2 regions of the Micromonospora sp. WMMD723 genome follow, and region 2 is predicted to be linked to the other one. Evidence: predicted binding sites of a transcription regulator. Region 2 holds the regulator's gene; the other holds the start of a gene.

Region 1 (3,407 bases), 590 kb from region 2:
GGGCCAGCGCGGCACCGCCGCCGGGAACCGTCCCCTCCTCGACAGCGGCCTTGGTGGCGGCGATCGCGTCCTCGATGCGGTGCTTGCGCTCCTTCATCTCGACCTCGGTCGCCGCGCCCGCCTTGATGACCGCGATGCCGCCGGAGAGCTTCGCCAGCCGCTCGGCCAGCTTCTCCCGGTCCCAGTCGGAGTCGGACGCCTCGATCTCCTTGCGGATCTGGGCGACCCGGTCGGCGACCTCGGCGGACTTGCCGCCGCCGTCGACGACCGTGGTGTTCTCCTTGTCGACCACGACGCGCCGGGCGGTGCCGAGCGCCTCCAGGCCGACCTGGTCGAGCCGGTAGCCCAGCTCCGGGGCGACCAGCTCGGCGCCGGTCAGGATCGCCATGTCCTGGAGCATCGCCTTGCGGCGGTCGCCGAAGCCGGGGGCCTTGACCGCGCAGACCTTGACGGTCTTGCGGATCGCGTTGACCACCAGGGTGGACAGCGCCTGGCCCTCGACGTCCTCGGCGACGATCAGCAGCGGCTTGTTGTTCTGGAGAACCTTCTCCAGCAGCGGCAGCAGCTCCTCGATCGCCGAGATCTTCTGCGTGGTGATGAGGATGTACGGGTCCTCCAGCACCGACTCCTGCGACTCCGAGTCGGTGACGAAGTTCGGCGAGATGAAGCCCTTGTCGAACTGGAGACCCTCGGTCACCTCCAGCTCGGTGTTGAGGGTGGAGCCCTCCTCGACGGTGATGACACCGTCGCGGCCGACCCGCTCCATCGCCTCGGCGATCAGCTCACCGATGGTGGCGTCCTGCGCCGAGATCGTCGCGACGTGCGCGATCGCCTTCTTGTCGGCCACCTCGACGGCCCGGCCGAGCAGCGACTCGGAGACCTTGGTGGCCGCCGCGTCGACGCCCCGCTTGAGGCCGGTCGGGTTGGCCCCGGCGGCCACGTTGCGCAGGCCCTCGCGGACCATGGCCTGGGCCAGCACGGTCGCGGTGGTGGTCCCGTCGCCGGCGACGTCGTTGGTCTTCGTCGCCACCTCCTTGACCAGCTGCGCGCCGAGGTTCTCGTACGGGTTGGTGAGCTCGATCTCCTTGGCGATGGTCACACCATCGTTGGTGATCGTCGGCGCACCGAATTTCTTGTCCAGGACGACGTTGCGCCCGCGCGGGCCGAGGGTGACCTTGACCGCGTCCGCGAGGGCGTTGACACCGTGCTCCAGCAGGTGCCGGGCGTCGTCCGAGAAGCTCAGGATCTTCGCCATGAATGTCCCTTCGAAGCGTCGTCGCCCCGGCCCGGCGAGCCGGACCGGGGCGACGACACGGGAATCGGTTGGTTACTTCTCGATGACCGCGAGAACGTCGCGGGCGGAGAGCACCAGGTACTCCTCGCCGGCGTACTTGATCTCGGTGCCGCCGTACTTCGAGTAGAGGACGGTGTCGCCGACGTTGACGTCGAGCGGCACGCGGTTGCCCTTGTCGTCGATCCGGCCGGGGCCGACGGCGAGGACGGTGCCCTCCTGCGGCTTCTCCTTGGCGGTGTCGGGGATCACGATGCCCGACGCCGTGGTGGTCTCAGCCTCGTTCGCCTGGACCACGATCCGGTCCTCGAGCGGCTTGATCGCAACCTTGGTCGCGGTAGTCACGGGCATACCCTCCTGGGGTACTTGGTTTCGTTGCCGGCCGAGAGTCCGACCAGCGTCAATCTGCCACATGCCACCGGGCGGGGCCGTCGTCGCGGGTGCCGGTCCGCCTGGCGTTCAGCACCCGGGCCGGACGGCCCGAACGCTGGCACCCTCGGGGTGAGAGTGCTAATCGCAGGTTATTCCTCGGCTAGCACTCCGTCAAGGAGAGTGCCAATCTGCCGCCCTTCGTGTCGCCGCCGTTCAACCGCCCGCCATGATCAACTCAAGGGTGGGGAGGTTGCGGTGACGACACCGCTCGGACACCGCGACATCGGCCCGCCTGAGTCGATCTCCCGGGAGGGCCGGACAATGGGCGGGTGGATCTCGACCAGTTCGCCGCGCTGCGTACCGCCGAGGGGTCGGCCGCGCTCGCCGCGGCGGCCGGGGTGGCCGGCGGCGACCCGCTGGTCGCGGCGGCGGCACTGCGCTCGCGTGGGGTGCCGGCCGGGCTGGCCGCCGCCGCGCTGACCCAGGCCGAGCTGCGTCGCCGCGCGGTCGGCAAGTTCGGCCCGGAGGCGGCCGGGATGTTCCTCACCCGCCCCGGTCTGGAGCAGGCCACCCGCCGGGTGGTCGCCGACCGGCGGGCCGCCCGGCTCGCCGCCGCCGGGGTGCGCACCCTCGCCGACCTGGGTTGCGGCCTCGGTGCCGACGCGCTCGCCGCCGCCCGCGCCGGCATCCGGGTCTACGGCGTGGAGGCCGACCCGGTCACCGCCGCGCTGGCCGCCGCGAACGCCGAGGCAGCCGGGCTGGCCGGGCGGTTCACCGTGGAGTGCGGCGACGCGACGGCGTTCGACGTGACCCGGGTCGACGCGGTCTTCTGCGATCCGGCCCGACGGCGGGCCGGCACCGGACGGCGGATCTTCGACCCGGACGCCTACTCGCCGCCGTGGGACTTCGTCACCGGGCTGGCCGCGCGGGTGCCGCACACGGTGGTGAAGGTGGCTCCCGGCATCGACCACGCCCGGATCCCGGCCGACGCCGAGGCGGAGTGGGTCAGCGTCGACGGCGACCTGGTCGAGGCGGCCCTGTGGGGCGGCCCGCTCGCCGGGGTGCCCCGCCGGGCGACCGTGCTGCGGGTGGGGCCCGCCGACCGGCAGCGCCCGGCGGGCGACCCGGCGACCCCCGGGGAGCGGCCCACGGGTCCCGGTGCCGGGACGACCGACGACCACCGGCCGGCCGTCCCCGGTGACCCGCCGGAACGGAGCCACCAACTGACCGGCACGGGTGACGTCGAGGCGGGAGTCGGACCGGTACGGCGCTACCTGTACGACCCGGACCCGGCGGTGGTCCGGGCGCACCTGGTCGCCGAACTGGCCGACACCCTCGACGCGACGCTTGGCGACCCGAGCATCGCCTACCTCTACGCGGACGCCCCGCGCCCCACCCCGTTCGGCAGGTGTCTGGAGATCGTCGACGTGCTGCCGTTCTCGCTGAAGCGGCTGCGCGCGCTGCTGCGGGAGCGCCGGGTCGGCCGGGTGGAGATCCTCAAGCGGGGCTCGGCGTTGTCGCCCGAGCAGCTGCGCCGGGACCTGCGCCTGGCCGGGGAGAATCCGGCCAGCCTGGTGCTGACCCGGGTGGCCGGCGCGCCGACGGTGCTGGTCGGCCGACCGGTCGCGGACGGGGGCCCGCCGGGCTAGCGTGTCCGGCATGGCGGGACAGGCCACCGCGGCGACGGCGCTGCTGACCAAGCGCAGGATCGCCCACCGCACCCACCCATACGACGTCGCGCCGG
Region 2 (3,407 bases):
CACCCACCGCCCGGGACGGGCCGTCGAGGCCGCCCGGGAGGCCCGCGACGCCGGGTTCGACCACGTCAACCTCGACCTGATCTACGGCACACCGGGGGAGCGTCCGGAGGACTTCGCCGCCTCGCTGGAGCAGGTGGTCGCCGCCGGGGTCGACCACGTCAGCGCGTACGCCCTGATCGTGGAGGACGGCACCCGGCTGGCCGCCCGGATGCGGCGCGGCGAGCTGCCGTACCCCTCCGACGACGTGGCGGCGGACCGCTACCTGGCCGCCGAGGACGCCCTCGACGCGGCCGGTTTCTCCTGGTACGAGGTCTCCAACTGGGCCCGCGGCGGGGCGGCCCGGTGCCGGCACAACCTGCTCTACTGGACCGGCGGCGACTGGTGGGGCCTCGGCCCGGGGGCGCACAGCCACGTCGGCGGGGTGCGCTGGTGGAACGTCAAACATCCCACGACGTACGCGCAGCGACTCGCCGCCGGGCACTCACCCGGCCTGGCCCGGGAGATCCTCACCCCGGCCGAGACGCACACGGAGGACGTGATGCTGCGCCTGCGGCTCGCCTCCGGCCTGCCGCTGGAGGTGCTGGACGACGCGGGCCGGGCCGCCGCCGCCCGCGCGCTCGCCGACGGGCTGCTGGACCCGGTGGCCTATCCGCAGGGACGGGCGGTGCTCACCCTGCGGGGCCGGCTGCTGGCCGACGCGGTGGTCCGCGACCTGCTGCCCTGAGCGTGGCCGCGCCGGCCCGCCGCGCACCCTGCCGGGGCGCGCCGGGGCCGGCGGTGGTGCCCGACCGGCCGGGGGAGCGGCCGGTCGGGACTCACTTGATGAAGCTGGTGGACATCGGGTAGCGGTAGGCCTGACCCTCGTTGGCCTTCATGCCGGCGATGATCCCGAACAGGATCTGGATCACCACGACCGCGATGCTGGGCAGGAAGAGCAGGCACCAGCTCACGAAGAGCAGCACGAACGCGATGATCGACCAGAGGATCTGGAAGTTCAGCGCGGCCAGGGCCTGCGCCCGGACGGCCGGCGACTGCTGCCCGCGTACCAGGTAGGCGATCAGCGGGGCGACGAAGCCGAGCGGGCCGAAGCTGATCAGCGCGCCGGCGGCACCGCCGAAGTGCGCGACCAGCGCCCAGGTCTTGTCCTCGCTGTTGGCGTAGCCGCCGCTCGGCGCGCCGTAGGTGCCGCCGGTCGGATATCCGCCACCGGGCGGGGGGTAGCCACCCGGCGGGGGGTAACCGCCCGCGGGCGGCTGGTCGCCGGTGGGCGGCGGATACCCGCCGGGCGGGGGATACCCGCCAGCGCCCGGCGCGCCGGACAGTGGTGCGGTGGGCGGTTCGTATGGCGAGCCCTGGGGCGCGGTCGGGTCCTGCGGGAACCCGTCGCCCGCGCCGGGAGGGCGAGGTGGTTCAGTCATGCCCGCCACGGTAGGGGCTGCCGGCAAGGGTGCACCAGAGCGACACTGGTGAGGTTGGCCTCGAACGTGCGTCAGCGCCCCCGCCGTCATGGTCCGTCTTGATCATATCGGTGGCGGTACTGCCGACGTAGACTGGCACTCGCTACAGTCGAGTGCCAGAGTGCTCGCCCGGGTGTGACAGCGCCCGCAACGACGTGCGTCAGGAGGTGGGAGATGGGTCTCGACGACCGCAAACTCGCCGTGCTGCGGGCGATCGTCGAGGACTACGTCGCCACGCAGGAGCCCGTCGGCAGCAAGACGCTCGTCGAGCGGCACCAGCTCGGGGTCTCCCCGGCGACCGTCCGCAACGACATGGCGGTGCTGGAGGAGGAGGGCTACATCCGGCAGCCGCACACCAGCGCCGGCCGGGTCCCCACCGACCGGGGCTACCGCCTCTTCGTCGACCGGCTCTCCCGGGTCAAACCGCTCAGCCCGGCCGAACGCCGAGCCATCGAGCGCTTCCTGGTCGGCGCGGTCGACCTCGACGACGTGGTGCACCGCACCGTACGCCTGTTGGCGCAGCTCACCCGGCAGGTCGCCGTGGTGCAGTACCCGTCGCTGGCCCGCTCGTCGGTGCGCCACCTGGAACTGGTCCCGATCTCCACCACCCGGCTGATGCTGGTCATGATCGCCGACACCGGGCGGGTCGAACAGCGGCTGGTCGAGCTGGCCGCGCCGGTCCCCGCCGACGACGTCCTCGACCTGCGCCGGCTGGTCAACGAGAAACTGGTCGGGAGTCGGTTGTCCGACACTCCGCCGCTGGTGCAGGCGCTGGTCGACGAGAGTGCTCCACACCTGCGCGGCGCGATGACCACCCTGTCCACCGTGCTGTTGGAGACCCTGGTCGAGCGCACCGAGGAGCGGCTCGCGCTGGCCGGCACCGCCAACCTCACCCGGGGTGGCCTGCTCGACTTCCAGGGCTCGCTGCGACCCATCCTGGAGGCGCTCGAAGAGGAGGTCGTGCTGCTCAAGCTGATCGGCGAGGCGGAGCCGAGCACCACCCGGGTGCTGATCGGCGACGAGAACGAGGTCGACAATCTCCGTGCCGCCTCGGTGGTCAGCACCGGGTACGGCCCGGGCAGCACCATCGTCGGCGGGCTGGGCGTGCTCGGCCCGACCCGGATGGACTACCCCGGCACCATCGCCACGGTGCGGGCCGTGGCACGCTACGTGGGCGAGCTGCTGGCCCAGAACTGACCAGTCAGGGCCGGCGGCCGGCTCCGGCCGCCGACCGGCGCAAACGCGAGACGAACATGAGGACACGGAACGCAGTGGCCAGGGACTACTACGGCATTCTCGGCGTGAGCCGGGAAGCCTCCGACGACGAGATCAAGCGCGCCTACCGCAAGCTGGCGCGGCAGTTCCACCCGGACGTCAATCCGGACCCGGAGGCACAGGAGAAGTTCAAGGACATCAACGCCGCGTACGAGGTCCTCTCGGACGACCGGAAGCGGCAGATCGTCGACCTGGGCGGCGACCCGCTCGCCCCGGGCGGCGGGGGCGCCGGCGGCCCGGGTGGTCCCGGCGGGGCCGGCCCGTTCGTCGGCTTCCAGGACATCATGGACGCCTTCTTCGGTGGCGCGGCCGGTGGCGCCCGTGGCCCACGGCCACGGACCCGGCCCGGGGCCGACGCGATCCTGCGGCTGGAACTGGACCTGCACGAGACCGCGTTCGGCGTCGAGGCCCCGATCACGGTCGACACCGCCGTGCTCTGTACCACCTGCTCCGGGGCGGGCACCGCAGCCGGCACCCACCTGGCGACCTGCGAGGCGTGCGGTGGCCGGGGCGAGGTGCAGTCGGTGCAGCGCACCTTCCTCGGTCAGGTCGTCTCGGCCCGGCCGTGCACCGTCTGCCAGGGCTACGGCACCACCATCCCGCACCCCTGCCCGACCTGCGCCGGCGACGGCCGGGTGCGGACCCGCCGCTCGCTGACCGTCAAGATCCCGGCCG

What was found. The regulator HrcA, encoded in region 2, represses chaperone genes, less so after heat shock. The targets are predictions, from matches to a motif close to GGTTNGCACNCTCNNNNNGAGNGTGCNAACC.
Region 1: the regulator HrcA is predicted to act here: its motif matches at 1,777-1,807, upstream of groES (co-chaperone GroES).

What each region holds. Positions count from the first base shown of each region.
Region 1 covers NZ_JBMKNR010000001.1:1,045,167-1,048,573, forward strand. The annotation lists gene groL (chaperonin GroEL) at 1-1,255, opposite strand, end outside; gene groES (co-chaperone GroES) at 1,328-1,642, opposite strand; gene ACN261_RS04685 (THUMP-like domain-containing protein) at 1,993-3,312, shown strand; gene ybaK (Cys-tRNA(Pro) deacylase) at 3,323-3,407, shown strand, end outside.
Region 2 covers NZ_JBMKNR010000001.1:452,865-456,271, reverse strand. The annotation lists gene hemW (radical SAM family heme chaperone HemW) at 1-724, shown strand, start outside; gene ACN261_RS02050 (DUF4870 domain-containing protein) at 816-1,418, opposite strand; gene hrcA (heat-inducible transcriptional repressor HrcA) at 1,632-2,654, shown strand; gene dnaJ (molecular chaperone DnaJ) at 2,729-3,407, shown strand, end outside.